Regions from separate parts of the Comamonas serinivorans genome, predicted to be linked through region 4. Evidence: predicted binding sites of a transcription regulator. Region 4 holds the regulator's gene; each other region holds the start of a gene.

Region 1 (7,480 bases), 960 kb from region 4:
CTGGGCAGCGGTGGCGAGGTCGCCGGCCTCGATGGCGGCCACCAGGGCCTGCAGGTTGCTGCGCAGCTCATGCAGGTCCGAGTCCTCGATCACCATGGCCGCAAGCCGGGCGGCAAAGTTCTCGAGCGCGAAACGCAGCTGGTAGATGTCGGTCAGCGAGTGCGTGGCCGCAAAGCGCCAGGGTGGCGCACCGGCTGGCGTGGCAACCGCCTCGGCCACGTACATGCCTTTGCCGGGTCGCGAAATGATCAGGCCCAGGCCCTGCAGCGACGACAGGGCTTCGCGCAGCGAGGCGCGGCTCACGGCCAGTTGTTCGGCCAGGTCGCGTTGCGAAGGCAGCAGGGCGCCCGCCGGGTACAGGCCTTGGGCAATCCATTGCTGGATGGTATGAGCGGCTTGCGCAGCGACGGCGGAAGAGGACACCAGGGCGAGGGGCAGAGTGAGGGACGCAGCGATCTTATCGGGTTGATCGCCTGGCGGACGGGGCACACCGCCGGTGGCAGCCCGTGCAGCGTGGCGGTGGGGACGGCGGCCCACCCGGCGGGCGCAGAGCGCTTCGGCTCAGGCCTGCGCCCCGCCGCATTGCGCAGCAGGGCGGTGAAGGCTTACTTGTTGACCAGCTTGGCCGGCACGGTGTAGGTGAGCACGGCGCCCAGCAGCAGGACACCGGCCAGCACATACAGGCCCATGCTGGCGCTTTGGGTCTGGTCCTTGATGAGGCCGATCATGTAGGGGCTGATGAAGCCGGCGAGGTTGGCGAACGAGTTGATCATGGCGATGCCGGCGGCGGCGCCCACGCTCGACAGGATGGCGGTCGGCAGGCTCCAGAACAGCGGCGAGGTGGCCAGGCTGCCGCCTGCGGCCAGGCACAGGCCGATCAGCGACAGCGTCACGTTGTGGCTGAACACGCCGGCGATGACCAGGCCGGTGGCGCCCACGCAGAAGGGCACGATCAGGTGCCAGCGGCGTTCGCGCAGGCGGTCCGAGCTGCGGCTGACGAGGAACATGGAGCAGGCGGCCACTGAGAACGGGATGGCGGTCAGCAGGCCGACATTCAGCGTGCCCACCACCCCCGATTGCTTGATCAGCGACGGCAGCCAGAACGTCAGCCCGTACTGGCCCATGACGGTGCAGAAGCAGATCAGGGCCATCTTGACGATGCGTCGGTCGGCGAACAGGTCGCGCAGACGCGTGTGGCTGTCCTGCTTGCCCTGGTTTTCGTTGGCGATGTTGCGCTCGAGCAGGTCCTTCTCGGCCGTGCTCAGCCACTTGGCCGAACGGATGTTGTTGTCCAGGTAGCTCAGCACCAGCAGGCCGACGATGAAGGACGGGATGGCTTCGATCAGGAACATCCACTGCCAGCCGCGCAGGCCGGATATGCCGTGCATGGCTTCCATGATCCAGCCCGACAGCGGCCCGCCGATGACGCCCGACACCGGAATGGCGCACATGAACAAGGCCACCATCTTGGCCCGGCGGTGCGAGGGAAACCAGTAGGTGAGGTAGAGGATCATGCCGGGGTAGAAGCCGGCCTCGGCCGCGCCCAGCAGGAAGCGCAGGGTGTAGAACTGCCACGGCACCTGCACGAACATCATGAGCGCCGAGATGATGCTCCACAGGATCATGATGCGGGCCAGCGTGGCCTTGGCACCAATGCGGTGCATCAGCAGGTTGCTGGGCACCTCGAAGAAAAAGTAGCCGATGAAGAACAGGCCGGCGCCCAGGCCATACATGGCTTCGCTGAAGTGCAGGTCCTGCAGCATCTGCAGCTTGGCAAACCCCACGTTCACGCGATCCAGGTAGGCCACGACGTAGCACAGCATCAGGAAGGGCAGCAGGCGCCAGGCCACGCGGCGGTAGAGCGCGTCTTCGTGCATCGCGGCGGACGCGGGCGCCGCATCGGCATGTGCGGCGGGGGCAGAGAGGCTGGTCATGATCGGTTGTTGGGGGAATGAAGAGGGTTCAACTGGTCTGACCAGTTGGCGTGGGCGGCATCCTATCGCGACTTTTGCCTGATTAATCAAGGGATAACCCTCTAATATTTGCCCCAATATGGCGGATGTCGTGGGATAAACTGGTCTGACCAGTTAAGCATCAGACCCACCATGGACGTTTCCGCCCCCGTTGTCGCCCACGCCCTCGTGGCCCAGCCCTTGACGCGCGCCGCGTTCGCCGAGTTCGGCGACGTCATCGAGGCAGAGGGCCTGGATGCCCTGGCCATCAATGGCGGCAAGACCGCACGCTTCGATGACCTGGCCCGCATCGAAACCCTGGGCGAAGGCGCGCGGCCCGTGCTCAGCCTGTTTCACACCCAGCCTTATGCGCTGCCGTTGCTGGCGCATGAACTCGAGCGCCATCCCTGCGGCAGCCAGGCGTTCGTCCCGCTGGACGGCCAGGCCTTTCTGGTGGTGGTGGCGCCGCCGGGCGACCAGCCCCGGGCTGATGCGGTGCGTGCGTTCTGGACGGATGGCCGCCAGGGCGTGAACTACCGAGCTGGCGTCTGGCACCACTCGCTGCTGGTGCTCGATCGTCCCTCGCGCTTCGTGGTGGTGGACCGTGCGGGGCCGGGGCCCAACTGCGACGTGGCGGCGCTGGATCGCCCGGTGTCGATCACGCTGCCGCGCTGAGCGTGCCCCGGAAGGCTGCACCCTGCGTGGCGCCGCCTGTCCCCACCTTGCTGGTCGCCAGGCCGGGGCACTCCTAGCATGGCCAGGCGCCGCGGCTCCTGTTCACCCTCGCGTGCGCTGGAGACCAGACCATGCCCGAGTTTTCCACCCTGCGCATCGACGCCCTGACCGATCGCCCGCGCGTTGCGCGGCTGTTGCTCAACCGGCCTGAACGGCTCAACGCCATCAACGGCGACATGCCGCGCGAGATCCGGGCCGCGGTGGAATGGGCCCAGGCCAACGACGACATCCACGTCATCGTGGTCGAGGGCGCCGGCAAGGGTTTTTGCGGCGGCTACGACCTGCAGGGTTCAGCCGAGCAGTTGCACGAGCACCCCTGTCAACAGGAAAGTCAGCCCTGGGACCCCATGCGCGACTACGCCTACATGAAGCGCAACACCGAGGACTTCATGAGCCTGTGGCGCTGCAGCAAGCCCACCATCGCCAAGGTTCACGGCCACGCCGTGGCGGGCGGCAGCGACATCGCGCTGTGCTGCGACCTGCTGGTCATGGCCGAGGACGCCCGCATTGGCTACATGCCTACGCGCGTCTGGGGCTGTCCGACCACGGCCATGTGGACCTACCGCCTGGGCGCCATGCGCGCCAAACAGCTGATGTTCACGGGCGACCTCATCAACGGGCGGCAGGCTGCCGACTGGGGGCTGGCAACCTCGGCCGTGCCGGCCGCGCAGCTGGACGCCGAAGTCGACCGGCTGGCCGACCGCATCGCCGGCGTGCCCAATGGCCACCTGGCCATGCACAAAATGGTGGTCAACCAGGTGATGCTGACCATGGGCCTGGAGCAAACCCAGATGATGGCCACGGTGTTCGATGGCATCACCCGCCACAACCCCGAAGGCCTGTGGTTTCGCCGCCACGCACAGACCGAGGGTTTCAAGTCGGCCGTGGCCTGGCGCGACTCGGGGCGGCCCATCCCCGAAGGCGACGAGGCCCGTGTCTTGATCCGCGAGATGGATGAGAAGCTGAAAAAATCATGAGTATGGGTGAATTTCCGTTATGAAAAAAACGGCAGTAGGCCCATACTGCGATGAACTGGCGGGTGGTAGCCACACCGCGTGCAAACCGCAAGCGGGTCTCTCGGTTGAAGGTGCGGCGCATGGGCAGCCCACGCAACCTGCGCCTGGCCCGTTGCCGGTCCAAGGCCTCGTCCGGATCGGTGCTGCGTGGACCGTCGACAGGCTCGCGCAGTGACCGGGTAAGGCGGCCGGATGAGGCGGGGTGGGCAGCCCAGGGCGCCGGCCCGCAGTCGCGCGGGGCTGCGCAGTCTGCCGCCGTGGCCTGTGCCGCTGCCCTGTCATGAAATGGCCTGATTATTGCTTGCAGCCTGTTCGCGTTCCAGCTCATCGCACCCCACCATGTCCATCCACGCCGCCCTCCACCACGTCACCCACTACCGCTACGACCGGCCCGTGCAGCTGGGCCCGCAGCTCATCCGGCTGCGTCCTGCGCCCCATTGCCGCAGCCATGTGGTGTCGTACGCGCTGAAGGTCGAGCCGGCCGACCATTTCATCAACTGGCAGCAGGACCCCTTCGCCAATTACCTGGCCCGCATCGTCTACCCCGCGCCGGTGACCGAGTTCAAGGTCACGGTCGACCTGGTGGTGGAGATGGCGGTCTACAACCCCTTCGACTTCTTCCTCGAGCCGCAGGCGGAAACCTTCCCGTTCAGCTACAGCGCCGAGCAGGCCGACGAGTTGGCGCCCTACCGCGTGACCGAGCCGGCCACACCACGCCTGCAGGCCTACCTCGACTGCATCGACCGCAGCCCGCAGCGCACCATCGACTTCCTGGTGCAGCTCAACCAGCGGGTGCAGCAGGACGTGCGCTACCTGATCCGCATGGAGCCCGGCGTGCAGACACCGGAGGACACGCTGGCCAAGGCCAGCGGCTCGTGCCGCGATTCGGCCTGGCTGCTGGTGCAGGTGTTGCGGCACCTGGGCCTGGCGGCGCGCTTCGTGTCCGGCTACCTCATCCAGCTGGCGCCCGACGTGAAGGCGCTGGACGGTCCCAGCGGCACCGAGGTCGATTTCACCGACCTGCACGCCTGGTGCGAGGTCTACCTGCCCGGTGCGGGCTGGATCGGGCTGGACGCCACCTCGGGCCTGCTCGCGGGTGAGGGGCACATTCCGCTGGCGTGCACGCCGCAGCCCTCGAGCGCCGCGCCCATCGAGGGGCTGATGGACGAGGCCGAGGTGAGCTTCGGCCACGAGATGCAGGTCACGCGGGTGTACGAATCGCCGCGCGTCACCAAGCCTTATGCCGAACACCAGTGGGCCGACATCCTGGCGTTGGGTGACACCGTGGACCGCAGCCTGGACGCGGGCGACGTGCGCCTGACCATGGGCGGCGAGCCCACCTTCGTGGCCACCAGCGACCGCGACGCGCCCGAGTGGAACACCGATGCCCTGGGGCCCACCAAGCGGGGCTATGCCAGCGAGCTGGCCGACCGCCTGCGCCACGCGTACGGCCAAGGCGGCTTTCTGCACGCAGGCCAGGGCAAGTGGTACCCGGGCGAACAGCTGCCGCGCTGGGCCTTGTCCATCTACTGGCGGGCCGACGGCGAGCCGATCTGGCGCAACCCGGCGCGCCTGGCCGACGAGCGCGAACCCATGCACTACACCAGCGACGATGCCGCGCGCTTCACCCGCAAGTTGGCTGAAACCGTGGGGGTATCGCCTGATTTCGTTCAAGCAGCTTACGAAGACGTCTATTACTACCTGTGGCGAGAGCGCCGACTGCCGGTCAACGTCGACCCCTTCGATGCCCGGCTGGACGACGAGCTGGAGCGCGCGCGCCTGCGCCGCGTGTTCACGCAGCAGCTGGGCTCGGCCATCGGCTACGTGTTGCCGCTGGAGCCCGCGAAGCCGAACCCGGCGCTCGATGGGCCGCACTGGCGGTCGGGCAGCTGGTTCCTGCGCGACGACCGCCTGTATCTCGTGCCGGGCGACTCGCCCATGGGGTATCGGCTGCCACTCGATTCGCAGCCCTGGGTCAGCGAGGCGGACTACCCCTTCCTGGAAGAGCGCGACCCCTTGGCGCCTGTGGGCCGCCTGCCTGCCGCGGCGGCCTTGCATGCGCGCTATGCGTCGGCACGACCCCGTGAACAGGCCGAGCTGCCGCAGGCCGGCGTACCGGCCCAGGCGGCCAGGCTGCGCCTGCAGCGGCCGGGTGACGTGGTTCAGTCGGTTCAACCCGCCCAGCCAGCCCTGCACCAGTCGGCGGCGGGGATCACGCGCACGGCCTTGTGCGTGGAGGCGCGCGACCCGCGCCGCGCCAATGGCCCTGCGGCCGAGCGGGTGGGGCAGGCCTCGTCGGCCCTCTACGTGTTCATGCCGCCGCTGGCCTTGCTCGAGGACTACCTGGACCTGCTCGCCGCCGTCGAAGCCACGGCCGAGGCGCTGGATGTGCGCGTGGTGCTCGAGGGCTACCCGCCACCGCGCGACGCGCGCCTGCAGGTCTTGCAGGTCACGCCCGATCCCGGCGTCATCGAGGTCAACATCCACCCCGCCCGCAACTGGCGCGAGGTGGTGGCGCACACCGAGTTCCTCTACGAGGCCGCCCACCAGACCCGGCTGTGTGCCGAGAAGTTCATGACCGACGGCCGCCACACCGGCACCGGCGGCGGCAACCACTTCGTCATGGGCGGGGCCACACCCGCGGACAGCCCCTTCCTGCGCCGGCCCGATGTGCTGGGCAGCCTGCTGCTGTACTGGCACAACCACCCCTCGCTCTCGTACCTCTTCAGCGGCCTGTTCATTGGCCCCACCAGCCAGGCCCCGCGGGTGGACGAAGCCCGCAACGACCAGGTCTACGAGCTGGAGATCGCGCTGCAGGAGCTGGACCGGCACCTGCGCCACCATGGCTCGGCCATGCCGCCGTCGCTGGTGGACCGCACCTTCCGCAACATCCTGGTGGACGTGACGGGCAACACGCACCGCAGCGAGTTCTCCATCGACAAGCTGGCCTCGCCCGATGGCCCGGCGGGGCGCCTGGGCCTGCTGGAGCTGCGGGCGTTCGAGATGCCGCCGCATGCGCGCATGAGCGTGGTGCAGCAACTGCTGCTGCGGGCCCTGATCGCGCGTTTCTGGCAGACGCCGTACCGGGCGCCGGCCACGCGCTGGGGCACGGCCCTGCACGACCGCTGGCTGCTGCCGAGCTTTGTGCAGCAGGACATCGCCGATGTGCTGGCCGAGCTGCGCCAGGTCGGGTTTGCCTTTCAGGACGAGTGGTTCGCGCCCCACCTGGAGTTCCGCTTCCCGTCGGTCGGCCGCATCGACGCCATGGGCATGAGCCTGGCGCTGCGCCACGCGCTCGAGCCCTGGCACGTCATGGGCGAAGAGGGGTCGGTGGGCGGCACCGTGCGCTACGTGGACTCGTCGCTGGAGCGCCTGGAGGTGCGCGTGACCGGCCTGAACGACAGCCGCTACACCGTGACCGTGAATGGCCGGCCGTTGCCCCTGCAGCCCACGGGGGTGACGGGGGAGTTCGTGGCCGGGGTGCGCTACAAGGCGTGGAACCCGACGTCGTCGCTGCACCCCTCGATCGACCCGCATGCGCCGCTGACCTTCGACTTGGTGGACACCTGGATGCGCCGCTCGGTGGCCGGATGCCAGTATCACGTGGCCCATCCCGGTGGCCGCAACTACACGACCTTCCCCGTCAACGCCTACGAGGCCGAGAGCCGCCGCCTGGCGCGCTTCTTCGCCATGGGCCACACCGGCGGCACCATGCCCACGCCACCCGCCAACCTGGCGCTGGTGGGCAGCCGCGAGTTTCCGTTCACGATGGATCTG
Region 2 (7,480 bases), 890 kb from region 4:
TGTGCAACTTTTTGCATCCCATGCGATCGCACGCCGGTTTCACGGACCCTGCGCCGGGACGACGCACAGGTCATCCGGAATTGTTGCTGTATCTTGTGGGGTATGGCGGTGTTGCTGATGACCATGAATCGGTCATCAAGGTATACCCCATTCATGCATGTTCGCCCAGTGAGCAGCTTGCCGCCCTGTGACCTTCACCAGCGGGCTGTCGCCAGAGTTGCGGCCATGCATCACATCGCGCGCTTGGGCAGCGGCAGGTCCAGCCGGTTGGCCAGGCGAACGAGGTTGGCGCGGTCCAACCCCAGGGCGCGGGCCGTGGCGGCGACGTTGCCGGCCTGCGCGTCCAGCGCGCGGGTGATGAGCTGGCGCTGGAAGTCGTCCACGGCGCGGCGCAGGTCGGTCGGTGGCGCGGGCGAGGGGCCCACAGACGGGGGCACGGGCTCGTCCGGGTGGCCGGCCGGGTTGGCCGGGTGACTGGACGGTGTGGGCAGGTCCAGGTCGGCTTCGGTCAGCGTGACGATGCCGCTGGCCGGCGCGTTGCCCAACGGCGCCAGGGCCTGGCGTTGCTGCCGGTGGCTGGCCTTGAGCGCCGCGCGCGCCATCACGAACTCCAGCTCGCGCACGTTGCCGGGCCAGCGGTGCGCCAGCAGGGCCGCATGCGCCAGCGGCGACAGGCGCAGCCCGCGCATGCCCATGCGGCGGCGGTTGTCTTCGGTGAAGCGGCCGGCCAGCAACAGCACGTCGCGTTCGCGCTCGCGCAGCGGCGGCACGTGCAAGGGGTAGGCGCTCAGGCGGTGGTAGAGGTCGGCGCGAAAGCGGCCGGCCTTGACCTCGGCCGCCAGGTCGCGGTTGGTGGCCGCCACCAGGCGCACGTCCACGTGGTGTTCGCGGTCCGAGCCCACGCGCTGCAGCTGGCCGTTCTGCAGCGCGCGCAGCAGCTTGGCCTGCACCACCAGCGGCAGCTCGCCCACCTCGTCGAGGAACAGCGTGCCGCCGTGGGCCATGGCGAACTTGCCCTGGCGATCGCCCACGGCGCCCGAAAACGCGCCGCGCACGTGACCGAACAGCTCGCTTTCGACCAGGTGCTCGGGCAGGGCTGCGCAGTTCACGATGACCAGCGGCTTGTCGGCGCGGCCTGAGCGCGCGTGCAGGCGCTGCACGGTGAGCTCCTTGCCGACGCCGGTTTCGCCCGTGACCAGCACCGTGAGTTCGCTTGGCGCCACGAGGTCGATCTCGGCCAGCATGTGCTGCATGGCCGGGCTCTGGCCCACGATGTCGCGCTGCGCGGCATGGGACTGCCGGTAGGCCTCGGCGTACGCGTCGGCGCGCTGGCGTTCGGCCTCGGCCGAGCGGCTGAGTTGCTGCATGCGCTCGGCGGCCACCACCGTGGCGGCGGCCAGGCTGGCGTACAGGTCCAGCCGACGCACGTGTTCGGGGGTGAAGCGGCCCGCATCCAGCGCGTCGAGCGTCAACAGGCCCCAGGTGGCGTCGCCCACGCGCAAGGCGCTGCCCATGCAGTCGTGCACGGCCAGCTGCACGTCGTCGCCTTCGACCAGGCCGTCGTAGGGATCGGGCAGGTCGCAGCCAGCAGGAAAGCGCCAGGCTTGGGGACTGGCCAGCAGCTGCTGCAGGCGCGGGTGTTCGGACACGGCGAAGCGCCGGCCCAGGGTGTCGGGGCTCAGCCCCTGGACGGCGACGGGTTGCAGCACCTCGCCGTCCAGGCGCAGCAGCGCGACGGCGTCGCACGGCACCAGGCGGCGAAGGGTCTGCAGCAGCCGCTGGTAGCGCAGCTCCGCGGGCAGGGCGTGGGCTAGGTCGGCCACCAGCGGGGCGATGGCTTCCATGACAGAAGGGGCTTGGACGGGGCAGGTCACTTGGACTTTGACGGCGGTGTGGAGTGTGTCAAATCGACATGATGCTTGGACCTGTCGATTTCAAGAGGCTTGATTTTTAAGGTCTTTTTTCTGGCACGCCTTGTGCAATGTCAAACGCATTGCAACTCACCCCAGGACGTTTCCATGCTGACCGACCGCCAACGCGACCTCATCAAGGCCACCGTGCCCCTGCTCGAATCGGGGGGCGAGGCCCTGACCACGCACTTCTACCAGGGCATGTTCGCGCGCTACCCGCAGGTGAAAACGTTGTTCAACCAGACCCACCAGGCCGCCGGCACGCAACCGCGCGCGCTGGCCAACAGCGTGCTGATGTACGCCAGGAACATCGACCGGCTGGAGAACCTGGGTCCGTTGGCGGCGCAGATCGTCAACAAGCATGTGGCGCTGCAGATCCTGCCCGAGCACTACCCCATCGTCGGCGAATGCCTGCTGCGCGCCATGCGCGAGGTGCTGGGCGCCGAGATCGCCACCGACGAGGTGATCGACGCCTGGGGCGCGGCCTACCAGCAGCTGGCCGACATCCTCATCGGTGCCGAGGCCCAGGTGTACGACGCGCTGGCCGCGGCGCCCGGCGGCTGGCGCGGCGGCCGGGCCTTCCGCGTGGCGCGCAAGCAGGTCGAGAGCCGCGAGATCACCTCGTTTTACCTGGTGCCCGTGGATGGCGGCGCGGTGCTGCGCCACCAGCCTGGCCAATACATCGGCCTGCGCCTGAACGTGGACGGTCAGGACCTGCGCCGCAACTACTCGCTGTCGGCCGCCGCCGATGGCCGGGGGCTGCGCATCAGCGTCAAGCGCGAGCCCGGCGGCGTGGCCTCGGGCTTCCTGCATGAACGCGTGCACGAAGGCGACGAGCTCGAGGTCTTTCCGCCGGCCGGCGAGTTCGTGCTGCGCGAGGGCGACGGCCCGGTGGCCTTCGTCAGCGGCGGCGTCGGCATCACGCCCACGCTGGCCATGGCCGAGGTGGCGTTGCAGGCCGGGCGGCCGGTGACCTTCATCCACTATGCGCGCAACGCCCAGGTGCACGCGTTTGGCGAGCAGCTGCGCCAGTGGCGCGAGCGGTTTCCCCAGCTCAAGGCCTGGGTGGTGTACGAAGACGGTCAGCCCGAGGGCGCCGAGCCGGCCACCCCGCCAGATGCCCTGGGCCGTCCCACGCGCGAGCAGCTGCAGGCCTGGCTGCCCGACACCGACACGCTGCACGCCTACGTGCTGGGCCCCAAGCCCTTCATGGCACAGGTCAAGCGCGACCTGCGCGCGCTGGGGGTGGCCGATGCGCGCAGCCACCACGAGTTCTTCGGGCCTGCCGAGGCGCTGGCCTGACGCGGCTGGCTGTCAAATTGAATGGGGTATGGGTGTTCTTCCGATGTAAATTTAATCGGTCTGGACTCATACCCAATTTCCGCATGGGGTCGTGTGGTCGACGCGGGTGGCCAGCCGCCCCCAGCTTGCGCACCGCTGTCCGTGAGGCTTGGCGCGAAGGGTGGCCAGCCCCACGACGCCCTGGGCGGTCAGTACAACTTCGGCAGCTTCGTTCTGGCTGCTTCGTGCCAAGCCGCGGCCCACCGCGTGAGCGGTGACGCACCCGCGGCTGCGATGGGTGACATCTGCCGAGAGCTGGGGTGAGGCGGGTGCGCAGTCTGGCGAGATCGGGCGTGCCGGCCCCACGACCGGCTCAGGCACGGGCCTCGCCTGCAGCAGGCATCCCCGGCTGTCGCAACAGCTACTGGAACGCCACCTCGGCAAAGCTGCGCAGCTTGCGGCTGTGCAGGTGCGCGGTGCCGCCTTCGCGCAGCAGCTCCATGGCGCGGATGCCGATCTGCAGGTGCTGGTTCACGCGTTCGCGGTAGAAGTGGTTGGCCATGCCGGGCAGCTTGATTTCGCCGTGCAGTGGCTTGTCCGACACGCACAGCAAGGTGCCATAAGGCACGCGGAAGCGAAAGCCGTTGGCGGCGATGGTGGCGCTTTCCATGTCCAGCGCCACCGCGCGCGATTGCGAGAAGCGCCGCTCGGCCTGGTTGTCCGAGAGCAGCTCCCAGTTGCGGTTGTCGGTGCTGGCCACGGTGCCCGTGCGCATGATGCGCTTGAGCGCGGCGCCCGTGGTGTGCGTGACCTGCTCCACGGCGTGTTCCAGCGCGAGCTGGATTTCGGACAGCGCCGGCAGCGGGATCCACAGCGGCAGGTCTTCGTCCAGCACGTGGTCTTCGCGCACGTAGGCGTGGGCCAGCACGTAGTCGCCCAGCTGCTGGCTGCTGCGCAGGCCGGCGCAGTGGCCCAGCATGACCCAGGCGTGCGGCCGCAGCACGGCGATGTGGTCGGTGATGGTCTTGGCGTTGGCCGGGCCCACGCCGATGTTCACCATGGTGATGCCGCTGCCGTCGGGGCGCTTGAGGTGGTAGGCCGGCATCTGCGGCAGCCGCACCGGGGTGGCCGTGTCGGGTTCCTGCGTCGGGTCGACCAGGTCCACGCGCGGCAGCACGCGGTTGCCGGGCTGCACAAAGGCCTGGTAAGCGCTGTCGGGCTGGGCCATCTCGGCTTCGCCCAGGGCGATGAACTCGTCGATGTAGAACTGGTAGTTGGTGAACAGGATGAAGTTCTGAAAGTGCTCGGGCGAGGTGCCCGTGTAGTGGCGCAGCCGGTGCAGCGAGTAGTCGACCCGCGGCGCCGTGAACAGCGACAGCGGCTTGGCTGCACCCGGCGCCAGGCGCAGCGTGCCGTTGGCGATGCCGTCGTCCATGGCGGCCAGGTCGGGCATGTCGAAGCGCTCGCCCATGCGCCGGCGCTGCTCGGCCGTCATGCTGGTCTCGAACACGTCGTCGTCGCCCAGGATGAAGGGCAGCGGGATGGGCTGGCTGCTGGTGCCCACCTCCAGCGTGCCGCCGTGGTTGTGGAGCAGCATCTGGAACTGCTCGAGGTTGTAGCGGCCGAACAGGTCGGGCCGGGTCAGCGTGGTTTCGTAGTGGCCGGCCTCGGCGACGAAGCCGAAGGCCGGGCCCGATTCGGGGTGCACCGCGTGGCGCACCAGCATGCGCACCAAGGGGTAGTGGGCGCGCACGCGCTGCAGCGGCTGCGTGGGCAGCTCGGGCGTGTTCACATGCTGCACCAGGGCCTGGCGCAGGTGGGCCACGCCTTCGGTGTAGATGCGCTGCGCCTGGGCGAGGGCGTCCTGGGCGTTGTGGAACGAGGCGGGGGCGATGAAGTCGGGCAGCAGGGACATGGCGGCATTTTGACCAGGGTTTGTGTCCCCATCGGCCCACGGGGGCGCTGCCGCCGGTACAGTGGCACGCTTCGCGCCTGCCCTCGGCGGCGATCAGTCGCCAATCTGATGGCAGTATGGGCTTGTTTGCGTTCAACATTGAACGCCAATCGATGGATACTCAGTCAAACCAAGACGTGCCGGCGAACCAGCCGCAGCCACAGGACCATCCTGAGGACGCGGCAGCGCGCGCGGGCACGGCCGATGCCGCCGAGCCGGGGGCGACCCCGGCGGCAGACGCCCAGGCGCCGCGGTGCGCGTCGTCTGCTGACGCGGCGCCGAACGCCGAGCGGGACAGCCTGCCCGACACCGCGCAGCGGCAAGGGCCATCGCCCGATGACGGCGCGCCAGGGCGCGGCGTGCCCGCGCAAGCCCAGGTCTGGCGCCACATGCGCTTGCGCATGCTGTGCTGGCGCGCCGTGGCGGTCGTGTTCATGGGGCTGGGCATGGTCGGGGTGGTGCTGCCCGTGATGCCGCACGTGCCGTTCTTTCTGGTGGCGCTGTGGGCGGCCGGCAAGGGCTGGCCCGAGCTGGAGCGCTGGCTGCTGCGTCACCCCACGTTCGGGCCGCAGTTGCGCAACTGGCGCGAGCACCGCGCCATCTCGCTGCCGGTGAAGTGCATGACCACCGCGACCATGGCCATCAGCGCCATCGGCATGCAGTGGTTTGGCGAGCTGCCGGGCTGGCTGCGCCTGGGGGCGCCGGTCCTGATGCTGGCGGGCGCCATCTTCATCTGGACGCGGCCGACGCGCTGAAGCGCGCTCAGCGGCTGGAGCGCTGGTTGTCGTAGGCGTCGACGATGCGGGCCACCAGCGGGTGGCGCACCACGTCGCCGCTGTGAAAGCGCGTGAACGAAATGCCCTGCACGCGCTTGAGCACGCGCTCGGCATCGATCAGGCCGCTCATGGCGCCCTTGGGCAGGTCGATCTGGCTCACATCGCCCGTGATGACGGCCTTGGCGCCAAAGCCGATGCGGGTGAGGAACATCTTCATTTGCTCGGGCGTGGTGTTCTGCGCTTCGTCGAGGATGACGAAGGCGTTGTTCAGCGTGCGCCCGCGCATGAAGGCCAGCGGGGCGATTTCGAGCTGGTTGCGTTCAAAGGCTTTTTGCACCTTGTCGAAACCCATGAGGTCGTACAGCGCGTCGTACAGCGGGCGCAGGTAGGGGTCGACTTTCTGGTTCAGGTCACCGGGCAGGAAGCCCAGCCGCTCGCCGGCTTCGACGGCCGGCCGCGTCAGCACGATGCGCTGCACGCTGCCGCGCTCCAGCGCGTCGACGGCGCAGGCCACGGCGAGGTAGGTCTTGCCGGTGCCCGCGGGGCCGATGCCGAAGCAGATGTCGTGGTGCGCGATGTTCTCGAGGTAGACGACCTGGTTGGGCGTGCGGCCCTTGACGTTGCCGCGCCGCGTCTGCAGGGCAGGGGCGTTGTCGCCGTCGTCCAGGGCCTCGTCGCCCACCAGCATGAGCTGCACGGTTTCGTCGGCAATCGTGCGGTCGGCCAGTTCGTACAGGGCTTGCAGCACCTCCACGGCGCGCTCGGCGTTCTTTTTGCTGCCATCGACCTTGAACTGCTCGTGCCGGTGGGCGATCTTGACCTGCAGGCCGGCCTCGAGGGTGCGCAGGTGGGCGTCCAGCGGCCCACAGACGTTGGCCAGGCGCGTGTTGTTGAGCGGGATGAAGGTGTGGCGGACGATCACGACAGATAATTCTTGGCTTTGCGGGGCCCAGCCCCGGCTGCTCAGCGACGGGGACCCATGATTGGACGACTGCAAGGCCTGTTGGCCGAGAAAACACCGCCCATGGTATTGGTGGATTGCAATGGCGTGGGCTACGAGGTGCAGGTCAGCATGAACACCTTCTACCACCTGCCCGCCCTGGGCGAACGGGTCACGCTGCTGACCCAGTTCGTGGTGCGCGAGGATGCCCAGTTGCTGTATGGCTTTGGCACGACCGCCGAACGGCACGCGTTTCGCGAGCTGGTCAAGGTGTCGGGCGTGGGGCCGCGAACCGCATTGTCGGTGCTCTCGGGCATGAGCGCCGACGACTTGACCGAGGCCGTGGCCACGCAGGAGGTGGGCCGGTTGATCAAGGTGCCGGGCATTGGCAAGAAAACCGCGGAGCGGCTGCTGCTGGAGCTCAAGGGCAAGCTGGCCGACGCCCTGCAGCCCGCGGGCGGCGTGCAGCCGGGCGCGCGCGCGGACATCCAGCAGGCGCTGTGCGCCCTGGGCTATTCGGACAAGGAGGCGGCGGCGGCGCTCAAGGCCTTGCCGGCCGACGTGGGCGTCACCGAGGGCATTCGCCTGGCGCTGAAAACTTTGGCGACATGACGCCACA
Region 3 (7,480 bases), 2.3 Mb from region 4:
ACGGGTTGAAGTGCGGGGGGCGTCGGGTCCGGCCGCACCATCCTTGAGCCCCGCGTCACGGGGCAGTCGGTTCGCAGAGGAACACGCAAAGGTCGGTTTCCGGCGGCGCCACGTCCACCTCGAAGAACATCTGGCTGACCCAGCCGCGGTGGTAGGTCTTGTGGTTGACGATGTGCAGGAACATCTCGCCCCGCGTCATGGTGCCGGGCTGGCCCGTGACGAACTGGAAGGCCAGGCGCTCGTTCAGGCTGTCGGGCGTTTGTTGCCGGCCCAGTCCAGGTACCACTGGTTGAGCGCCGTCTGGGCAGCGACCAGCTCGGTGAACTGCGGGTAGAGCACATCGCGCCGCGTCGAAAAGCCGTGTGTCTGGCCCAGCAGGTGGGCGCGCCAGATCAGGTCAACCACGTGGTTGTGGTTGAGGGTGCCGATCATGGACTGGAACAGCGTCTGGCGCGGCTGCGCGATGGCGCCGGCCGGCAGTGCCGCCATGGCGCTGAACAGCGTCTGATCCGCCCAGTCGCTGTAGCGGGCCAGCATCACGGCGGTGTCGGTCGTCATCATGGGGGGTGTCCCGGGTGGGGCTGGGCATCGGCCTCAGGCGACGTGGGCCTGCGACAGGCGCTGGCGCCGCGCGGCCTGCAGCGCGTGCACGGTGATTTTTTGCACCTCGTCGCGGCTGACGGCGATGTGCGTCTGCAGCAGGGTGCGCGCCTGTGCCGCGTCGCGCGCCAGCAGGGCCTGCAGGATGCGGGCGTGTTCGGCATAGGTGGTGCCGATGCGGTCTTCGCGCGTGAATTCCAGGCGGCGGACCACGCGGATGCGGTCGGTCAGGTCGCGGTGGATGCGCGCCATCTCCAGGTTGCCGGCGGCCTGCACCAGGTCCAGGTGAAAGGCCTCGTCCAGCAGCGACACGCGCGCGTGTTCGCGCAGGCGCTCGGCGTCGGGCACGCACCAGATGGCCGTCAGGGCCTGCAGGCGTTCGGCGGTGTCGGTGCAGGCGCACAGCAGGTCGGCCGCGGCGCATTCGAGCACGGCGCGCACGTCGTACAGCTGGGCGAAGACCTCGAAGTCGATGGCGTTGACCACCCAGCCCAGCTTGGGCAGCACCGAGATGTAGCCCTCGCGCTGCAGCCGCACCAGCGCTTCGCGCACCGGGGTGCGGCTCATGCCCAGGCGGCCGCTGACCTCGTTCTCGCTGAAGCGGTCGCCCGGCGCGTAGTGGAAGGTGTCGAGCTCGAGCTTGATCTGTTGGTAGGCGGTGGCCGCCAGGCTGGCTGTGGACATGCAGGCTCCTTGGGCGCGGGTCAGGTCAGGCTGGCACAGTATGCGCGCCAGCCGCCATGGGCGGTGACATCCAGGGCCTGCTCCAGCGCATGGCCTTCGCAGATGAAACCCTTGACGACTTCGCCCGAGGCCAGCTCCACGTTGCCGATGCCCAGCGGCGCGGGCACCCGGGCGACGAAGGCGCCCAGGTTGTCCACGGGCATGTCCCACACCTCCAGCACGATGGGCTGGCCGCTGTGCGCACGGGCCAGGCCGGGCTTGGGGGGCGTGGTGCCGGGCAGTGCGTACAGCCGGTAGCTGGGTGCGCTCTGGGTTTCCTGCACAAAGCGTGCGCCACAGGCGAGCAGTTCGTGGTTGAGCGGCATGCCGCGCAAATGGGCGCCCACCACGGCCAGCCGCACCGAGTCCCCGGCGGCGGGCACGTGCCACTGCGGCAGCGGCTCGGCCTTGGGCAACCGGCCCGTGGTGCCGGCGGGCAGGCGCACCTGCTGTTCGAGCTGCTGGGCCCAGGCGACGAGCTGGGGCTCGCGCCAGCCGGGGGCGATCAGCGTGATGCCGAAAGGCAGGCCGTCGGGCAGTCGGGCGGCTGGAATGGCGATGGCCGACCAGCCCAGCAGGTTGACGAAGTTGGTGTACAGGCCGAGTTCGGCATTCACCGCGATGGGGTCGGCCTGCACCTCGTCGATGCGCGGGTGGCGCGGGGCGGTGGGCACGCACAGCACGTCCCACTGCTGCCACAGGGCGTCGGCCTGGCGCTGCAGGGCCTGCAGGCGGTACTGGGCCGCAAACGTGTCGGCTGCCGAAAAGCGCTGGGCCACGTCGAGCACCTCGCGGATCACGGGCAGCATCTGGTCGGCCTGGTGGCGGTAGATGGCATCGGCTGCCACGACGCGCTCGGCCACCCACGGGCCCTGGTAGAGCAGGGCGGCGACGTCGAACAAGGGGCCGAAATCCAGCGTCTGCAGCTGGGCCACCTGCGGGCGCAGGGCCTGCTCGAAGGCCTGAAAGGCGGTGTCGTAATCCGGCGCCAGCGGGCGCTGCACCGGGGTGGCCACGCGCAGCGTCGCCAAAGGCGGGACGGGCGACAGCCGGGGCCGTGGCCGGCCGTAGACGTCGGCCGGGTCGGTGCCTTCCATCAGGGCCAGCACGCGGGCGCTGTCGGCCACCGACTGGGCCAGCACCCCGATGCAGTCCAGTGTGCGGCAGGCGGGCACCAGGCCGGTGCCGCTCACGGCGCCGGGCGTGGGCTTGAGGCCGACGATCTGGTTGAACCCGGCGGGGATGCGGCCGGAGCCGGCCGTGTCGGTGGACAGGGCAAACGGCACCAGGCCGCGCGCGACGACGGACGCCGAGCCCGAGCTGGAGCCGCCCGACACGCGCGCCGGATCAAAGGTGTTGGGCACCACGCCATACGGCGAGCGCGTGCCCACCAGGCCGGTGGCGAACTGGTCGAGGTTGGTCTTGCCCAGCACGATGGCGCCGGCCCGGCGCAGCCGCTGAACGGCCACGGCATCGGCGCTGGCCTCGCGCGCAAAGGCTTCGCAGGCGGCGGTGGTGGTGAAGCCGGCGACGTCGATGTTGTCCTTGACGGCAAAGGGCACGCCATACAGGGGCAGGGCGGCCCGGCCGTGTTCGGCCTCAAGGGTGCGCAGGGCATGCAGCTGCTGGCGCAGTTGCTCGGCGCTGGCCACGCTGATCCAGGCCGGGTCGTCGCCCAGGCAGGCCTGGCGTTGGGTGTCCAGCAGGTGTTCGGGGTCGGCGCCGTGGGCATAAGCCTGTTGCCAGTCGGTCAGAGAGCCTGTCAGCATGATGAATACTCAGTTGTATACAAGATGCCTGGGTTAAGCAGGTTGCGTGCCAGTTGTGGCGCTCTGTGGTCGGCCTGCTGTCGGGCGAGCGCAGGCCACGCCGAGGAACGTGGTCTCGGGCGAGGTGCACCAAGTTGGTTGGCGGCCGTGCGCATTTGGTGCGCGCAGGCCACACGGACCGTGCACGGACCGGGGCGGTTGCCGGCGGGCGCGCACGGTGATCTCTCCGCAGGCGCCGCTCAAGGGGTTGCACGGCTGCACCCCGTGTCCATCGGTGGTGCCGGGTTAGCCCGCCGTGGGGTGTTGCGCACCCGGTGGCGGGTGGCCAAAGCTTCTGGCGTCGGGCGAGCTGCACGAGCAGGCGCACCCCGGAGGGGCCAAGGCCGGCCAGCGCTCTGTTGCGCGCGGTGTTTCAGCGCCTGGAGCGCGCTCAGCGCGAAGGCGTGCCTCGGGCTCTAGCCGCAAAGGTTCGCAGCCCATGGCGGCGCATGGCGCGTCCCGGGCGATGGCCCAGGCGCGAGATCGCAAGATCGCAAGATTTAAAGCAGTATGGGGTGATAGCCGTTTGTTTTCAAACGGCTATCACCCCATACTGGTGAAACATCTAGGCTGAGCCGCAGCCGCCGCTCAGCCGCGCGGCATCAGCGCCAGACCTGGCCCTTGGCGGCCACGGCGGCCAGCACGTCCTGGGTGTGCGCGCCATCGGCGCAGATGGGGCCGGGCGCGTAGGCGGCATCGCCAAAGCGCGGGGCCGGCGCGGCCTGGAACTGGCCTTCGTGCGTGAGGTAAACGCCGCGCGCCTTCATGTGCGGGTGCTCGGCCGATTCCAGTGGGCTTTGCACCACGCCAAAGCACACGTCCGTGCCTTCGAGCAGGGCCTGCCAGTGCGTGGCGGGCTGGCTCTTGAACAGCGCGATCAGGCGCTCGCGGCGCTTGGGCCAGGCGGCCTTGTCCCACTGGTCGGTGCCGAAGTCGGGGTCCTGCTTCAGGTTCAGCTTGTCGAGCAGCAGGGCGTAGAACTGCGGCTCGATGGCGCCCAGGGTCACGAAACGGCCGTCGCCGGCGACGTAGGTGTCGTAGAAGGGCGAGCTGTCGTACATGCTGTCGCCGCGCTTGTCGGCCACGATGCCCTTTTTGCGGGCCGACAGCATGAGGTTCATGGCGTGGGCCGAGCCATCGACGATGGCCGCGTCCACCACTTGACCCTGGCCGGTTTCACGCGCGCTCAGCACGCCCGAGACGATGCCGATGGCCAGGTACAGGGCGCCGCCCATGATGTCCCCGGCCAGCGTGAACGGGGTGACGGGACGGGCTTCAGCCGGGCTGGAGCCCCAGAGCGCGCCCGAGACCGAGACGTAGTTGGTGTCGTGGCCGGCCGCCGGGGCGAGGGGGCCGGTCTGGCCCCAGCCCGTCATGCGCGCGTAGACGAGCTTGGGGTTCTTCGCCTGGCATTCCTTGGGGCCCAGGCCCAGGCGTTCCATCACGCCAGGGCGCATGCCTTCGATGAGGACGTCGGCCGTTTCGCACAGGCTCAGCACCAGCGCCTTGCCCTCGGGGGTCTTCAGGTCGGCAAAGACCGACCGCTTGCCGCGGTTGAGCACCGGGCCGGTGATCGGCGGCGTGCCGCCGGGCTGGCGCACGACGGAGATCACGTCGGCGCCCAGGTCGGCCAGGTGCATGGCGCAGAACGGGCCGGGACCGATGCCGCCGATTTCAAGGACTTTGACGGAGGAGAGGACTTTCATGGCAGATGAGGGGGTTGGGGGCGGGTTGAACAATCCGCGCAAACCGCGCGCAGGTGAAGAAAGGGCGGCAGGGCACTGCCGAACCGGGGGACTCGGGTCAGCTGTTGCCCAGCGAGGATTCGACGTTGTGCACCAGCGTGATCAGGCGCGGACCGACCTCGGTGTCCAGGTCCTTGAGGTGAGGGCTGAACACCGGCATGGAGGCGGTGAACAGCCAGAGTTCGCCGTCGCGCGTGGCCTGCATGGGCACGCAGATGGACTGCACCTCGCGGTGCAGGTCGGCGTGGCTGCGCGTGAAGCCGTGCTGGGTCAGGTCCTGGCGCGCCTCGTCGAGCCGGCGCCGCAGGAAGCTGGCCTTCTCGGGCTCGCGCTCGGCGAGCTGGCTGAGGTAGGCTTCGCGCTGGTCCTCGGGCAGGCTGAGCAGGAAGGCGCGGCCCGACGCGGTGCGCGACATGGACACGTGCGTGCCCACCTCGGGGCGGTAGACCTTGCTGCCGCGGCCCTGCACCACGTCCACGTAGGTGAGCCGCATCTGGCTGGCCACGATGAGCTGCAACTGGGCCTCGATGTGATCGGCCAGCTCCTGCATGGCCGGGCGCGCGAACTGGCGCACCGACATGCGGGCCAGCACCGGCGCCGAGAGGTTCAGCAGCGTGAGGCCGGGAACGTACTTGGACACGCGCTCCGAATAACGCAGGGCCCCGATCTCGCACAGGGTGTCGACCAGGCGAAACAGCGTCGGCTTGGGCAGGCCGGTCAGGTCCATCAACTCCTTGGCCGAAAGCTCCAGGCGTTGGGTGTCGAAACACTGGAGAATGGACATGCCACGCACCAGGGCACTGACGAGTCGGTTGTCGTTGTCAGTTTCGGGGGTCATTACATTGCTTGTGGCAAAGATTATCGAGACGAGAGTCTCGCATACTCACATGCTTCAGATCGAATTTCGACTCGCCTAGGCGACTGTTTCGGGAAATCCCCCATGGCTGATTCTTTTGTGCCGGACGACGGGCACTACATGGGCCTGGCGTTGGCGCAGGCCCGCGCCGCCGCCGAGGCGGGCGAGGTGCCGGTCGGCGCCGTGCTGGTCCACCAGGGCCGCGTGATCGCGGCGGCGCACAACGCGCCGCGCGGCCTGTGCGACCCCACGGCCCATGCCGAGATGCGTGTGCTGCGCGAGGGCGCGCAGGCGCTGGGCAACTACCGTTTGACCGACTGCACGCTGTACGTCACGGCCGAGCCCTGCACCATGTGCGCCGGGGCCATCCTGCACGCGCGCCTGCCGCGCGTGGTCTACGCCACGGCAGAGCCGCGCATGGGCGCCGCCGGCTCGCAGCTGAACGTGTTCGCCGTGCGCGCGCTGAACCCGCACACCCAGGTGCAGGGCGGCGTGGGGGCCGAGGCGGCCCAGGCGCTCATGCGCACCTTTTTTGCCCAGCGGCGGGCGCAGCAGACGCGTGAACAGCCGCCCCGCCTGCGCGAGGATGCGCTGCGCCTGCCGCAGGCCGCGCAAGCGGGGTTGCTGGCGGCGCTGGATTGGGCGGCCCTGGGATTCGAGCCGCGCGCGCAGGCCATTGCGTTGACTGGCCTGCACGTCGATGCGGCGACGCCGCGCCACACCGGCACGCGGCCCACGCAGGCGGCGGATACAGCGGCGACGCTGGCCGCCGACGCCATGCCGTCCGCGGCCACCCGCTACCCCGGCGCACCGGTGGCCGGCGGGCACGGCCGCAGCGACCTGGGCTGGCGCATGTGGGGCGTGGTGTCGGCGCCAAATCCGGGCGCGGCAGCGGCAGATGCCCGTGCCGAGGGCCGCACGAGTCGGCCGCCGGGCAGCGTCGCCCTGGTGCACGGCTGGGCTGACCACGGCGGCGTCTGGCGGGACTGGGCGCAGGCCCTGGCCACGCAGGGCTGGCGCGTGCTGGTGCCGGATCTGCTGGGCCACGGCCTGAGCGACAAGCCGCGCCGCGCGGGTGGGCTGACGGCCGAGCAGGTCGGGCAGGCGTTGGCGCAGTGGCTGTGGGCGCAGGGCTGGGCCGGCGAGGGGGACGCCGCTCATCCGCAGCCGGGCGTGGCCGCGGGTCAGCCCCGCGCGGCGGATGCGCCCAGGGCCGCGCCTGCGGGCCCCTGCGTGCTGATCGCCGATCGTTCGGTGGCCGGCGCGGTGCACGCGGCGTGGCGGGCGCTGGCACAGCGGGCGCAAGGCAGCGGGCAAGCCGATGCGTGGCGCCGCGTGGCGCGGTTGCGCTGGGTTTCGCGGCCCACGCTGCGCGAGGCCCTGGCGATGGGCGCAGACGCCGGTGCAGGCGCCGAGCGCGCTGCGGTCGACCGCCGGCTGACCGACGCGTTCCCGGCCACGCCGGCCACGTTGGCGCGCCTGCTGGCGTTGCTCGAAGGGCACGGACTGCGGTCAGGCCCTGAAAGCCGACATGAATGGCAGTATGGGTGCAATGCCGTTGATCAAGAAACGACGATGGCGCCATACCCCGATGCCGGTCATTTGGTGAGGTGCCGTGACTGGGTGCGCCGCCTGCGTGCGGGAGGCGATGCGGTGGCGATGGGGCGGGACGCCGAAGCGCTCCTTGAGCGGATGGCTCTGGACGAGGCGGCGGGAGGCGTGGCCAGCCTGCCCGTTCCAGCGCCGCG
Region 4 (7,480 bases):
CCCGAGACCAACGTGATCGACGTGCACATGAGCCGCCTGCGCGCCAAGGTGGACAAGGGCTTTTCGCCCGCCCTCATCCACACCGTGCGTGGCATCGGCTACAGCCTGACCAGCAACCCCGACGCCCTGCCATGACCGGCAAGCCGTGGAGCTCCATCGCCTTTCAGGTGGCGTTCCGCCATGGCGCCCTCATCGTGCTGACGGTGACCATCGTGCTGGGCATGTTCTACCTGCAGATGCTGGGCACCATGCGCGCCCGCCTGGACCAGTACACCAGCACCAGCCGCCACCGCATGGAGCTCATCGCCCGCACCTCGGGCGTGGCGGCGCTGGAGCGGGAGGTTCAGCAGACGCTCAACGACGGCGTGAACAGCGACTCCGAGGTGCTCATGGTCACCGACGCCCAGGGTCACACGCTGTTCGGCAACGCCAGCCTCAAGAACCCGCGTGTGCTGAGCAGCTTCGGCACGCGCGAGGTGCAGGTGGTGCGCCACCACCAGACACACGTGGCGCGCGTGCAGGCCATGCAGCTCGACGGTGGGCAGATGCTCATCATCGGCCACGACATCCGGGCCCTCGAAGACATGGAGCACCTGTTCATCCGCGCCAGCAGCTGGACGGCGCTGATCAGCCTGCTCATCATCGGTTTTGGCGCCGTGGGGTTCCGCCGCCTGGTGGAAGAGCGCGCTGCCCACATCCGCAGCACCATGACGCAGGTGGCTGCCGGCCGGCTGGAGCAGCGCATCGCCGTCGACCCCAACCAGCGCGACGAGTTCACGCTGCTGTACCGCGACATCAACCACATGCTGGACCAGCTGCAGTCCCTCATGGACGGCATCCGCAACGTCTCCAACACCATCGCCCACAACCTGCGCACGCCGCTCACGCGCATGCGCCTGCGCCTGGACGCGCTGCGCCTGCAAGCCGACGGCCGCCCTGGCGAGCTGGACCTCGAAGCCTTCTCGGACGAGCTGCTGCAGATCAGCGCCATGTTCGACCGCCTGCTGGCCATCGCCGAGGTGGAGGCCGGCGCGCTGCGCATGCAGTTTTCCCCGGTCGACGTCACCAGCCTGCTGGCCGAAGCCGAAGACCTGTACGCCCCGCTGGTGGAGGATCAGGGCGGAACGCTGACGCTGCAATCGCCGAGTGGCCTGTACTGCCTGGGCGATGCCAATCTGTTGGCCAGCGCGCTGAGTAACTTGATCGAGAACGCGCTCAAACACGGGCGCGAAGCGGATGGCAGGGTGCACATCGTGCTCGGCGCGCTTGCCCTGCAGCACGGCGAACTGGGGCCCGCCATCGAGTTGACGGTGTCCGACCAGGGGCCAGGCGCGCCGCCGGCCGCCCTGGAAAAGCTGACGCAACGCTTCTTCCGCGCCCACAGCGACCACCCTGGCCTGGGCCTGGGCCTGGCCTCGGTGCAGGCCATCGCCCAGGTTCACCTGGGCAAGCTGAGTTTCGACAACACCCACCCGGGCCTGCGCGCCCGGCTGGTGCTGCCCGCGGCCTGATATCCCCGAGACCCCGAGACGCGCCCCAGGATGAGGCAAAAAAAAGCCCGGCAAAGCCGGGCCAACTCGGAGAATTGCAGAAAAAGGACAGGTTCCTCCTCAGGTCAGAAGGTGTGCATCAAACCCACACCGTAGTTGGTGGTGCTGTCCAGACGCAGCACCGCGCCATACACCGAGGTGCGCTTGGACAGGTTGTACTTCGCCTCGACCACCGCGTTGGTGTATTTCTTGAGATCGGCGTTGCCCAGCTCGTGCTTGAGGTCACGCGTCACGTCCAGCGTCACGCTGGCAGCGCCGAAGGCCACCGTGCCCCCCACGCTGACACCGCTGCGCTTGGTCGCCACGGCCAGGGTGCGGGTGTCGTTGTACGAAGCATTCAGCGTGAAGGCGCCGAAGTTGTACTTGCCGCCCAGGGCCCAGTTGGCTTTCTCACCCTTGGTCTTGTTGGCCGAGAAGCCGGCCGAGATGGGGCCGTTGGCGTAGGTCAGGCTCAGGTCGGTGCGCGCGGCGCCGCCGTTGTCGGCCTTGAAAACGTAGCCCAGGTTGCCCTGCAGGCCGCCCATGTCGGGCGTGCTGTACATGAACATGCTGCTCGAGCGTTCGCCCACGCCCACGATGCCGTAGGTGTTGGCCACCACCGAGTAGTTGGCGTTGCCGGTCGCTTCCCAGGCCAGGTAGCCGAAGAACGAGGGGTGGTTCATGCGGCCCATCTTGAACGTGCCCCAGTTGCCACCCAGCCAGACGTTGGCCTGGCGCGTCCAGCCGCCATCGCCCGCGCCGGTCTCGGCGTTGAGCTCGGTCTCGAAGTTGAAGCCGGCCGACAGACCGCCGCCCAGGTCTTCCACGCCGCGCAGGCCGATGTGGCTGTTGGTGTTGTTCATCACCGTGTTGCCCTGCATCTGGGTCTTGGCGCCATCGAGCTTGCCCAGGCCCAGGTCGGCCAGGCCGTACAAGGTGACCGACGATTGGGCCATGGCGAAAGGCGAGCTCAGGAGCAGTGCAGGGATGAGCAGATGGGTGCGTTTCATGAAAGTCCTCGTGGCGTGAATCCAAATCCAAAACGGTGCAATTCGCACCACCTCGGTGCAGTCTTGCGACGTTCACAGTGATACGAGCAACCTCTGTGCCAAGCCCCTAACAGCCCGTCACATGGGGGTCACTGCAACACATCCATGGCTCTGGCAATGTTGCAGAGCCAGGCAAACGATTATGGAGTACTTGCCAGAAATGGCCGTCAAGATAACGTAAACTTCCCCATACCCCTCACAATGCTCGACGCAATGTGGTCGTGGGGATGCGCATGGCCTCGCGGTACTTGGCCACCGTGCGGCGCGCGCAGTCGATGCCCTGCTCCTTGAGCATCTCGGAGATCTGGTTGTCCGACAGCGGCTTCTTGGGGTTTTCTTCGGCGATGAACTGCTTGATGAGCGCCCGCACCGCCGTGCTCGAGGCGCTGCCACCGGCCTCCGTGTCCAGCCCGGAGCCGAAGAAATACTTCAGCTCGAAGGTGCCGAACGGCGTGGCCATGTACTTGGCCGTGGTCACGCGCGAGATGGTCGATTCGTGCAGGCCCAGCTCATCGGCGATTTCGCGCAGCACCAGTGGCTGCATGGCCAGCTCGCCATGGATGAAGAAGCTGCGCTGGCGCTCGACGATGGCCTGCGACACGCGCAAGATGGTGTCGAAGCGCTGCTGGATGTTCTTGATGAACCAGCGCGCTTCTTGCAGCCGTTGTTGCAGGGCCTGGTGCGAGTCGCTCTTGCCGCCGCGCAGGGCATTGGCGTAGACGTCGTTCACGCGCAGCTTGGGCATCACCTCCTGGTTCAGGCGCACGCGAAAACGCGGGTTGGCGCCGTTGCCCTCGATGCGCGAGACGATGACGTCGGGCACCACGATGTTGCGCTCGACGTTGACGAAGCGGCGACCGGGCTTGGGCTCGAGCCGGCTGATGCAGGCCAGGCCGGTGCGCACCGTGGTTTCGCTGAAGCCGCACAGCTGCGACAGCTTGCGCGCATCGCGGCGCGCGATCAGGTCGATCGGGTGGCGCACGATGTCGCGCGCCACGGTGGCGATGGCGTCGTCGGGGTTGGCCTGCAGCAGTGCGTCGAGCTGCAGGCACATGCATTCGCTGAGGTCGCGCGCGCCCACGCCGGTGGGCTCCATGGCCTGCACCAGGCGCAGCGCCAGCATCAGGCGGTCGATCAGCTCGTCGCGCTGGTCCACGTCGGTCGGCCGCAGGCCGTCGGCCAGGTCGTCAACGGACTCTTCGAGGTAGCCGTCTTCGTTCAGCGATTCGATGATGAAGTACACCGCCGCGCGGTCCACGTCGGACAGGTGCAGGGCCAGGGCCTGGCGGTGCAGCGTGTCGTAGAGCGACTCGTGCATGCCGGTGCGCTCGCTCGCATCCAGCGCGTCGTCGTCGGGGGCGCCAGCGCCGCGCGGCAGCGCATCGCCGCCCCACTCGCCATCGTCGGGCGACAGGGCGTTGGAGCCATCACCCTCCCAGTTCACGCCAGCGTCGTTGTCTGTATCACCGGAGGATGCCCCATACTCGTCATCACCACCGGCTGGCTCACGGTCCGGACGCTCGCTGGCAGACTCGGTTTCGCTGGCGCGCTCGCTGATGCGGTCCCCGACGCTCACGTGGGCATCGGCCTGGGCCAGACCGAAGTCCTCCTGCGGCGCTTCGCCGTCTTCACGGTCGAGGAAGGGGTTGTCCCCCAGCATCTGCTCGACCTCCTGGTCGAGTTCCAACGTGGACAGCTGCAACAGCCGGATCGACTGCTGCAGCTGCGGGGTCAGCGTCAGGTGCTGCGAGACACGGAGCGACAGGCCTTGCTTCATCGCGACGCGGCTTACATGCGGAAGTTTTCGCCAAGGTACACGCGCCGCACCTCGGCGTTGTCGACGATCTGAGCCGGCGTGCCCTGGGCCAGCACGCGGCCCTCGCTGATGATGTAGGCGTGGTCGCAGATGCCCAGGGTTTCGCGCACGTTGTGGTCGGTGATGAGCACGCCGATGCCGCGGGCCTTCAGGAAGGCGATGATGCGCTGGATCTCGATGACGGCGATGGGGTCGATGCCAGCAAAGGGCTCGTCCAGCAGGATGAAGCGCGGCTGGCTGGCCAGCGCACGGGCAATCTCGACCCGGCGGCGCTCGCCCCCCGAGAGCGACGGCGCGGGCGAGTCGCGCAGCTGCTCCACGTGCAGCTCCTGCAGCAGCGTGGTCAGGCGCGACTCGATCTCGTCGCGGCTCAGCGGTTTGCCGTGGGCGTCGCGCTGCAGCTCGAGCACGGCGCGCACGTTCTCGGCCACGGTGAGCTTGCGGAAGATCGAGGCCTCTTGCGGCAGGTAGGACAGGCCCATGCGCGCGCGCAGGTGCATGGCCTGGCGCTGCACCGACTGGCCGTCGATGGTGATCTCGCCGGCGTCGGCCCGCACCAGGCCGACGATCATGTAGAACGACGTGGTCTTGCCCGCGCCATTGGGGCCCAGCAGGCCGACGACCTCACCGCAGCGCACGGCCAGCGACACGTCGTGCACCACGGTGCGCTTGCCATAGGCCTTGCGCAGGTGCTGCACGTCCAGCCGGCTGTGGCGGTCCGTGGCGGCGGGCGCAGCGGCCACGCCGGCTGCCTCGGCCAGGCCGCTCATGGGCGCTCCTGGTTCAGGCTGCCCGAGGGCTGCAGCGGCGTCGAGCCCGGCGCTGGCGCGCCGCCCGCGGGTGTCTGCGGCGTGAGCACGGCGCGCACGCGGCCCTGGCGGCCCGGCACGGGGGTGCCCTGGTCGGTGGCCGAGCGCACGCCGCCATCGACGGTGACCACCTCGGTGGTGTTGTTGTAGAGGATGTCGCTGCCGGTGATGGTGTCGGCCACGCGCGTGCCCATCAGGCGGCGGATTTCGGCCTGCTGCACCAGGCGAACGGTGTCGGCCTTGCTGTCGTAATGGATGGTGCGGCCTTCGCCCTCCATGTACTCGTCCACCCCTTCGCGCTTTTGGTGGAAGAACGCGCGCTTGGTGCCCGCTGCGTACAGCACGCCGAACTGGTTGCCGGCGTCGTCCTGGCGCACTTCGAGCTTGCCGCCCCGCATGATGATGCTGCCCTTGGTCAGCACCACGTTGCCCGTGAAGACCGACAGCTTCTGCTTGTCGTCGTAGGTCAGCGCATCGGCCTCGATGTTCATCGGCTTGCTGCGATCGGCACGCTCGGCCTGCGCGAACGTGGCCAGGCCCGACAACAGGAGCGCCGCCAGCAGACGAGGAATCGGTTTCATATGAGGCACGTTTTTTGCTTTCACCAATTTTTGATTGTAGCGAGCGCGAAAAAGCCCGCCAAGGCGGGCTCGTCGGTTGCAGCCTCTAGACTGCGGCCTCGGCCTTATGCCTTGCGTTCCTGGGCAATCAGGGTGTCCGCCACCTGCAGCATGCCTGCAAACCCGCCGGTGCGGCTGGGGTCGGTGTAGTACTTGCCCGCAATGCCAAAGCCCGGCGTGCCTTCGACCTGGTAGGCCTGTTGCAGCACGATGGCCTGCTTGACCTTGGTCGAGACGCCGAAGGACTTGTACGCGGCCAGGAACTTGGCCTTGTCCACGCCTTGCTTGGCCACCCAGTCGGCGGCCACGTCTTCCTTGTCGACGCGGATCTTCTCGGTCTGCAGCGCGGCAAAGACCTTGGCGTGCACCTTCTCGAGCTGGCCCAGGGCCTGCAGGGCGTAGAACAGGCGCTGCAGCGGCTCGAAGGCGGCGTTGAAGCCCACGTGCTCGCGGCGCACCACCACGTCCTTGGGGGCCTTGCTGATCCAGTTCTCGAACTGGGGCTCGAAATGCATGCAGTGCACGCAGCCGTACGAGAAGAACTCGACAATTTCCACCTTGGGCGCCGCGGCCGCCACAGGTGCCTTCTTGGACAGCGCCACGTAGTCCTTGCCCGCGGTCAGCGCCCAGGCGCCCGTGGGCACCAGACCTGCGCCGGCCACGGCCACCAAGCCCATCGAAAAATCACGTCGTTTCATGGTCAAAGCATTCTCCTAGAGGCCCTCATAGAGCGGCAGGGTTGGCGCAAGTTCCGCAGCGCCCCGTTGATGGACTGGCCAAGTGTGCAGTATGACCGCATTGCCGTTCATGGCTCAACGGCTAACGCACCATACTGCCTCACATCAGCGTTGCACACGCACCAGCGCGGAATCCACGCTGTTGTTGTCCAGCTGGGCCTTGGCGCGGTCGGCCGCTTCCTTGTTGTCGAACGGGCCCACGCGCACGCGGTACACCGTGCGGCCGGCCTGCTCGCGCTCGGTCACGCGGGCCTGGATGCCCAGCATGCCCAGGCGCGCGCGCTGGGCGTCGGCGTCGGTCGAAGAGCGGAATGCCCCCGCCTGCACGTAATAGGTGAAGGGGTCGCCCGAACGGGCGTTGGCCGCGGTGCCAGCGCGCTCGCGCAGCAGGTCGCCCAGGGGGTCGTCGCTGGGCTTGGCACTGGGCGCGGGCTTGGAGGCCGGCGGCTTGGGCGGCGGCGGCGTGGTGTCCGAATCGGGCACGAGCGACGGTTGCGGCGGCGGCAAGGTGGTCGTGGCGACGTTGTCGTCGGCCGGCGGCACCAACGCCCCGCCCACGGCGCCCGTCACCGAGGGCTGGCGCACCCCGGTGCCGCGGCTGCCCAGCGGTGAGTTCGGGTCCCAATTGCGGTTGCGCTCGGCCTCGGCCGCGTCCTGATCCGCCGTACGCGGCTGGTTGTGGTTGGTGAACGGCACCGGCACCTTGCCCACGTACAGGGCGACGGCGACGGCCACGGCCAAGCCGAACAGGATGCCGAGGATGATGCCCAGGATGGTGCCCCCATGCTGGGACTGACGCGTCTGCAAAGTCATGCTCACATTCTCTCCGGGGCGGAAACCCCCAGCATCGCCAAGCCATTGCGCAGCACCTGGCGGGTGGCGCTGATCAAGGCCAGGCGCGCCAGCTTGGTGGGCTCGTC

Evidence for each region. Region 4 encodes sigma-54, which starts transcription at its own class of promoters, with help from an activator protein. Its sites were predicted from a motif close to TGGCANGNAANCTGCTTT; they were not measured.
Region 1: CCO03_RS14700 (transglutaminase family protein) is a predicted target of sigma-54. The motif match lies at 3,990-4,007, and genes of this name have one in related genera.
Region 2: hmpA (NO-inducible flavohemoprotein) is a predicted target of sigma-54. The motif match lies at 1,966-1,983, and genes of this name have one in related genera.
Region 3: atzF (allophanate hydrolase) is a predicted target of sigma-54. The motif match lies at 3,127-3,144, and genes of this name have one in related genera.

What each region holds. Positions count from the first base shown of each region.
Region 1 covers NZ_CP021455.1:3,457,613-3,465,092, reverse strand. The annotation lists gene CCO03_RS14720 (FadR/GntR family transcriptional regulator) at 1-426, opposite strand, end outside; gene CCO03_RS14715 (MFS transporter) at 606-1,934, opposite strand; gene CCO03_RS14710 (ureidoglycolate lyase) at 2,106-2,627, shown strand; gene CCO03_RS14705 (crotonase/enoyl-CoA hydratase family protein) at 2,759-3,664, shown strand; gene CCO03_RS14700 (transglutaminase family protein) at 4,043-7,480, shown strand, end outside.
Region 2 covers NZ_CP021455.1:782,890-790,369, forward strand. The annotation lists gene norR (nitric oxide reductase transcriptional regulator NorR) at 231-1,844, opposite strand; gene hmpA (NO-inducible flavohemoprotein) at 2,019-3,212, shown strand; gene CCO03_RS03275 (AMP nucleosidase) at 3,613-5,106, opposite strand; gene CCO03_RS20245 (YbaN family protein) at 5,259-5,900, shown strand; gene CCO03_RS03285 (PhoH family protein) at 5,908-6,843, opposite strand; gene ruvA (Holliday junction branch migration protein RuvA) at 6,901-7,473, shown strand.
Region 3 covers NZ_CP021455.1:2,163,890-2,171,369, forward strand. The annotation lists gene CCO03_RS20370 (DinB family protein) at 56-286, opposite strand; gene CCO03_RS20375 (DinB family protein) at 244-561, opposite strand; gene CCO03_RS09270 (GntR family transcriptional regulator) at 595-1,284, opposite strand; gene atzF (allophanate hydrolase) at 1,305-3,092, opposite strand; gene CCO03_RS09280 (CaiB/BaiF CoA transferase family protein) at 3,734-4,837, opposite strand; gene CCO03_RS09285 (IclR family transcriptional regulator) at 4,935-5,714, opposite strand; gene tadA (tRNA adenosine(34) deaminase TadA) at 5,817-7,480, shown strand, end outside.
Region 4 covers NZ_CP021455.1:4,419,039-4,426,518, forward strand. The annotation lists gene CCO03_RS18895 (response regulator transcription factor) at 1-135, shown strand, start outside; gene CCO03_RS18900 (sensor histidine kinase) at 132-1,511, shown strand; gene CCO03_RS18905 (porin) at 1,616-2,539, opposite strand; gene CCO03_RS18910 (RNA polymerase factor sigma-54) at 2,775-4,355, opposite strand; gene lptB (LPS export ABC transporter ATP-binding protein) at 4,367-5,164, opposite strand; gene lptA (lipopolysaccharide transport periplasmic protein LptA) at 5,161-5,784, opposite strand; gene CCO03_RS18925 (thiol:disulfide interchange protein DsbA/DsbL) at 5,889-6,521, opposite strand; gene CCO03_RS18930 (SPOR domain-containing protein) at 6,666-7,373, opposite strand; gene argS (arginine--tRNA ligase) at 7,376-7,480, opposite strand, start outside.